2 linked regions of the Luteitalea sp. TBR-22 genome follow. The protein of the gene in region 2 interacts with the protein of the main gene of each other region in a pairwise test. Links are inferred from orthologs where the notes say so. Each region holds a gene or a part of one and is shown on either strand. Other genes may lie near its edges.

Evidence for each region.
Region 1: the proteins of secD (region 2) and pheT interact in binary tests that used the Escherichia coli proteins (3 or more experiments, as listed by UniProt). The link is inferred for Luteitalea sp. TBR-22 from one-to-one orthologs.

What each region holds. Positions count from the first base shown.
Region 1 is NZ_AP024452.1:2,341,284-2,344,422, forward strand. What follows is about bases 130-3,129. They hold pheT (phenylalanine--tRNA ligase subunit beta), read right to left. Parts: upstream 2,707-3,129; coding sequence 553-2,706; downstream 130-552. Other genes in these bases: TBR22_RS09580 (cell division protein ZapA), read right to left, coding at 130-233; zapB (cell division protein ZapB), read right to left, coding at 241-516; pheS (phenylalanine--tRNA ligase subunit alpha), read right to left, coding at 2,703-3,129. Outside these bases: more of TBR22_RS09580, read right to left, coding at 1-129; more of pheS, read right to left, coding at 3,130-3,139.
Region 2 is NZ_AP024452.1:5,818,435-5,821,791, forward strand. What follows is about bases 255-3,123. They hold secD (protein translocase subunit SecD), read right to left. Parts: upstream 2,538-3,123; coding sequence 972-2,537; downstream 255-971. Other genes in these bases: secF (protein translocase subunit SecF), read right to left, coding at 255-964; yajC (preprotein translocase subunit YajC), read right to left, coding at 2,544-2,897; tgt (tRNA guanosine(34) transglycosylase Tgt), read right to left, coding at 2,897-3,123. Outside these bases: more of secF, read right to left, coding at 1-254; more of tgt, read right to left, coding at 3,124-3,357. UniProt on the Escherichia coli protein: Part of the Sec protein translocase complex. Interacts with the SecYEG preprotein conducting channel. SecDF uses the proton motive force (PMF) to complete protein translocation after the ATP-dependent function of SecA.

The sequences.
Region 1 (3,139 bases), 3.5 Mb from region 2 along the record:
GCGATGTTCAGCGCCGCAAGGACGGCCAGCTTGGTCGACTCGCCGATGGGCACCGCCGAGGAGGCTGCGTCCATCGTGCGCTCGACGTAGCGGGCGAGCTTGTGGACGTACGCGGGATCGAGCGCGCTGCGGATCGGGTACCGCAGGCCCTGGATGTCGACCACCACCACGTGGTTCGGTGTGGCCTGCTCGCCGAGCGGCGTCTCGTCGTCCACGGGGTGGCGCGCGTTCACCGGCACATCACATCTGGAGGGCGTCGAGCTGGGCCAGCATGTCGGCCACGCGCGTCCGCACCTGATCCCGCTCCTCGCGCATGGACTGGAGCTCGGCGGCCACCCCGGCGGCGTCGGTGAGCTGCGCCTGCAGCGCATCCACTTCCTTGCCGAGCCGCTCGTTCTCGGTGCGCAGCTTGGCCGACTCGGCCCGGCTCTTCTCGACGAGGGCGATCAACTGGCGGATCTTCTCGTCGAGGCGCTCGACGACCCCGAGATCGGCGGTCGTGGTGGTGGTGCTCATGGTGCAGGCTCCCTGGCCTGCCTTGCGGCAGGCCGATTAGCGCAGGGTGGCGCCGTGTTCGGCGACCAGCGCCGCGAGGATGGCGTCGGTGGCATGCTGCACCTCGGCGTCCGTCAGCGTGCGCTCGGCCGCACGGAAGGTCAGCCTCAGTGACAGGCTCACCTTGCCCTCCGGCAGCGACTTGCCCTGGTAACGATCGAATTCGCGCACCCCCACCAGCGTGGCGGGGGCAGACGCCTGAATCGTGCCACGAACCCTGGCAGCCGGCAAGTCAGCCGCGACCACGATCGACAGGTCGCGCACCACCGACGGGTGCCGCGGCAGGGGCTGCATCACCGCCTGGTGATCGGGATTCCACTGCGGTGCCGCGAGGTCGAGGTCGAGTTCGGCCACCATCACGGCGTCGCCGGCGGGGAGTCCCCGGGCTTCGGCGAGCACGGGCGCGAGCTGCCCGGCCCAACCGACGTCGGCGCGCGTCCCGTCGGCCGCGACGACGACCAGCGTGGCCGCCCGTCCAGGCACCAGCGCCGGATGTTCGGCCGGCGCGACGTCGATGGTCACGCGCAACAGGTCGGCGAGCCGCTGCAGCACGCCGAGCACGTCGTAGAGATCCACGAGGCGACCGCTGCCGCTCCAGTGCTCGGCGGACGCCGCGCCGGTCCACGCGATCGCCACGCTGCGCGACTCGCCGTGCGCCGTGGTGAACCGCGTGCCGAGCTCGAACAGGCGGATGTCGCGCTGCTCGCGTCGACGGTTGTGCGAGAGGCTGTCGATCACGCCGGGCAGCAGCGACGGCCGCAGCACCGCGAACAGCTCGGACAGCGGGTTGGCGATCGCGACCGGAGCCGAATCGAACGGCGCGGCGGCGCCCTTCTCGATGAAGGTGAACGTGACCGCCTCGGCGAACCCGGCGCCCACCAGCAGATCGCGGACGCGCGCATCGCGCACCAGGCGCGGCGCCGGGCGCGCCGGCGGCGCCGAGAGCGCAGGGAAGGTCACCGGCAGGCGCTCGTAGCCGGCGCAGCGCGCGACCTCCTCGATGAGGTCCTCCTCGCGCGTCACGTCGCCACGCCAGCCGGGGACCGTGACGTCCCAGGTCGCCTGCCGCTGCCGCGTTGGCGCCTCGTCGCCCTCGAGCGCCGCGAGGTGGAAGCCGAGCGACGTCAGGATGTCCTCGACCTCGGACGCCGGCACCTCCATGCCCAGCACGCGCGCGATGCGTGGCCAGCGCAGGCCCACGGTCCGCGGCGCCGGCGCCGGCTCGCCGACGACGATCTCGCCGCCACGCTGGGTGCCCGCGCCGATCTCGGTGATCAACTGCACCGCGCGACGAAGCGCGCGCACGGGCATCGACCGATCCACGCCACGCTCGAAGCGGTACGACGCCTCGGTGGACAGGTTCAGGCGTCGGCGCGTGCGTCGCACCTGCGTCGGCTCGAAGTACGCGCTCTCGAGCGCGATCGTCTTCGTCGCGGCACTGATCTCCGTCGCGCCCCCGCCCATCACGCCAGCGACCGCCTGCGCGCCGGCATCGTCGGCGATCACCAGCATGTCGTCGGCCAGCGTGCGCTCGACGCCGTCGAGGGTCGTGAGGCGCTCGCCGGCCGTGGCCGTGCGCACGTCGAGATGGCCGCCCGCGATGGTGGCCAGGTCGAAGGCGTGCAGCGGCTGGTTCAACTCCAGCAACACGTAGTTGGTGACGTCGACGATGTTGTTGATCGAGCGTACGCCGCTGAGGGTGAGGCGCTCGACCAGCCACGCCGGCGACGGACCGACGGTGACGTCCATCACGGCCGCGGAGTAGACGGGGCAGAGGTCCGGGCGCGCGACGGTGACGCGAAGTTCGCCGGGCACCGGGTTCCGGGCACCGGGCACCGGGTTCTCACCGTCGAAGGCCGACTCGTCCGCCGTAGCCTTGGCGAAGGTGGAAGGCCGAAGCCCCAAGGCCGCTGCCGGCGAGCGCAGCGAGCCCCCGTACTTCACCGCCACTTCGCGCGCCATCCCGATCACGCTCAGGCAGTCGGGGCGGTTGGCGGTGATCTCGAAGTCGATCACCGCGTCCTCGGGGCGCCCCTCGACAGGATCCACCGACGCGACCTCGAAGCCGCGCATGGTGAGGTCCCTGGCGAGCTGGTCGATCGCGACGGGGACGTCGACGTATTCCTTCAACCACGAGACGAGGATTCTCACGACGCGAACTGCTCCAGGAAGCGGAGGTCGTTCTCGTAGAACGCCCTGATGTCGTCGACGCGATGGGCGAGCAGCGCGAGGCGCTCGATGCCCATGCCGAAGGCGAAGCCGGTGTACCGCTCGGGATCGATGCCGACGGCCTCGAACACCGAGGGGTGCACCATGCCGCTGCCGCCGATCTCGATCCAGCCGGTGCGCTTGCACATCGAGCAGCCGCTGCCGAAGCACGACTGGCAACCGACGAACACCTCGGCGCTCGGCTCGGTGTACGGGAAGAACGACGGCTTGAACATGATCGGCGTCTTCGGGTCGAAGAACTCGCGCGCGAAGCCGAGCAGCGTGCCCTTCAGGTCGGCCATCGTCACCTGCTCACCGACGACGAGCGCCTCGACCTGCTGGAACATCGGCGTGTGCGTGAGGTCGAGGTTGTCTC
Region 2 (3,357 bases):
GACGTTCGCGGCGGCGCGGACGGTCGCCGGCCGCGCGTGCCGGCGCCGCCGGGGCGACGGGCGTCGTCTCGTTCTTGCTGAGCATGATCGCGATCGCCGATGCGATGAACACCGTCGAGTAGGTGCCGCTGATGATGCCCACCAGCATGGTGAACGCGAAGCCCTCGAGCACCTCGCCGCCGAAGATGTACAACGCGAGCACGGAGAGGAACGTCGTGCCGGCCGTGATGATCGTGCGGCTCAGCGTCTGGTTGACCGCCGTGTTGACCTGCGACTCCAGCGAGGCGCCGCGCATGGTGCGGAAGTTCTCGCGGACGCGGTCGAAGATGACGATGGTGTCGTTGACCGAGTAGCCGGTGATCGTGAGGATCGCCGCGATGATGTTCAACGACAGCTCGTAGCCGAAGAACGTCAGCACCGCGAGCGTGACGATCACGTCGTGCAGGGTGGCGGCGATGGCGCCGACCGCGAAGGACAGGCGGAAGCGGAAGGCGATGTAGAGCGTGATGCCGAGGATGCTCGCCAGGGTCGCGTAGACGCCCTTGCGCTGCAGGTCCTTGCCGATGACCGGCCCGACGATCTCGGTGCTGATCGGCTCGAAGGCGCCGATGTTGGCCGCGCGCACCGCGTCGACCACCTGGCGGGCGCCCTGCTCGAGGCTGGTGCCCTGCTCGGTGGCCTGCGCCTGCGGCAGACGGATCAGCACCTCGTTGGCGCTGGCCGCGCCATACTGCTGCACCACCTTCTCGCCGGGGATGCGGTCGAGCGCCTTGCGCACCACCTCCTCGGAGGTCGGCTGCTGGAACTTGAGCACGACGATCGTGCCGCCGGAGAAGTCGATGCCGAGCGGCAGGCCGTTGCGGGCGATCTGCACCAGACCGAGCACCACGATCAGCGCCGAGAAGGCGATCGCGTGCCAGCGCCACTTGGTGAAGTTGTAATTGGCGTTCGAGAACAGGTCCATGGCGCCCTCAGATGCTCAACTTCGCGGCCTGCGGGCGACGCGACAGGATGAGTTCGAACAGCGTGCGCGACACGAACACGGCCGTGAACACGTTGGACAGCAAGCCGAAGAACAGGGTGGTGGCAAAGCCGCGAATCGGGCCGGTGCCGAACTGGAACAGGAACGCCGCCGAGATGAGCGACGCGACGTGCGTGTCGAGAATGGTGAGGAACACGCGGTCGAAGCCGGCGGCCACCGCGGCGCGCGCCGACTTGCCCGACCCCATCTCCTCCTTGATGCGCTCGAAGATGAGCACGTTGGAGTCCACGCCCATGCCGATCGTCAGGATGAAGCCGGCGATGCCCGGCAGCGTCATGACGGCGCCGATGTAGGCCATGAAGCCGAGCAGGATGAGCAGGTTGAGGCTGATCGAGAGCAGGGCGTTGAAGCCCGTGAGCTTGTAGTACGCCAGCATGAACAGCGTCACGAACCCCAGCCCGATGAGCGAGGCCATGACGCCGGCGCGGATGGAGTCGGCGCCGAGCGACGGGCCCACCGTGCGCTCCTCGAGGTAGGTGAGGCTGGCCGGCAGCGCACCGGAGCGGAGCGTCAGCGACAGATCCTGCACTTCCTGCTGCGTGAAGCTGCCCGAGATGCGTCCCTGGTCGTAGATGCGCCCCTCGATGGTCGGCGCGCTCTGCACCCGCCCGTCGAGGATGATCGCCAGCTGGCGGCCGATGTTCTGGGCGGTGAGCTGGCTGAACTTGTCGGCGCCCTGCTGGTTGAGCGAGAAGCCGACGGCGGGCTGGTTGTTCTCGTCGAGCGAGGGACGGGCATTGCGCAGGTCGCGGCCGGTGATGCCCGCTACCCGCTTGACGAGGTAGTAGACCGGCCCGGTCCCCTGGGCGTTGCCGGCCTCGGCGGCGCCGGGCACGATCTCGAGGTCGGGCGGCACCTGGCCGCCGCGGGCCGCGAGCAGCGCCTCGCGCGTCGGGGCCGGACCGTCCTCGACGATCTTCAGCTCGAGCAGCGCGGTCGACCGGATGATCTCCTTGGCACGGGCGACGTCGGTCACGCCGGGCATCTGGACGAGGATCTGGTCGCCATCGCCGTGCGGCGCGACGATCGGCTCGGCAACGCCGAGTTCGTTGACGCGCCGCTCGATGGTCTGCAGCGCCTGGGCCACCGCTTCCTGTCGCAAGCGGGTGATCTGGGCCGACTTCAGCGTGAAGGTGTAGGAGCCGCCGACGCCCGAGGCGCGGTCGAACACCTGGCCCACCCACTCGTCGGCGATGCGGCGGAAGTCGGCGTCGCGGTCACCAGGCACGCCGTCGACGCGGAACGACCGCACGTCCTGTGGCGTGACGGCGCCGATCGAGACGCCCTGCCGCGACAGCTCGTCGCGCAGCCGCTCGGCGCTGGTCTCCGTCTCGAGCTTCAGCGCATCGTCGGTCTGGACGCGGAGCACGAGGTGGACGCCGCCCTTGAGGTCGAGGCCGAGCTTCACCTTGTCCTTGGGCGGATAGAAGGCCGCGACGGCCAGTGCGACCACCACGAGGATGGCGATCACTTTCCAGCGAAGGTTGCTTGTCATGAGGGATTACGCGACGCCCTGGTCGGGGACGACGGGGTCCTGGCCCTGCAGGCCGCCGACGGCCGCACGGGCGACGTCGATGCGGACCTGGGGCGCGATCTGCAGTTGCACGTGCTGCTCGCCGAGGCGGGTGATGGTGCCGTAGATGCCGCCGGTGGTGATGACCTTGTCGCCCACCTTCAGCCCCGACTGGAAGTCGGCGACCTTCTGCTGCCGCTTCTTCATCGGCAGCAGGACCATCACGTAGAAGATGCCCAGGATGATGACGAAGGGCAGCAACGACAGCCACGGGCTGGCGTTGGGATCGGCCGGCGCCGACAGGGCGACCAGCGAACGGGCGAACAGGCTCGGGGAGGGCATCAGGAACTCGGGGCGGTCCGGGAGAAACGGCGGTGGAACTCCTGTCGAAACTGCTCGAACAACCCGAAACCGATAGCCTGTCGGATCCTCCGGAGGGTGTCAAGGTAAAAGACGAGATTATGGATGCTCGCCAGGGTGCCGGCGTTCATCTCCTTGTTGTGGAACAGGTGACGCAGGTAGGCGCGCGAATGACGGCGGCAGGTGTCGCAGGGACACTGCGCGTCGATGGGGCGTTCGTCGCGCGCGAAGCGCGCGTTGCGCAGGTTCAGCGGTCCGTCGGGCGTGAAGACCTGCCCGTTGCGGGCGTTGCGGGTGGGCAGCACGCAGTCGAACATGTCGATGCCGCGCGCGACGCACTCCACCAGGTCGTCGGGCATGCCGGTGCCCATCAGGTAGCGCGGGCGGTCCTCCGGCAGCAGCGGCGTCGTGTACCCCACCACCTCGTACATCGTCTCCACCG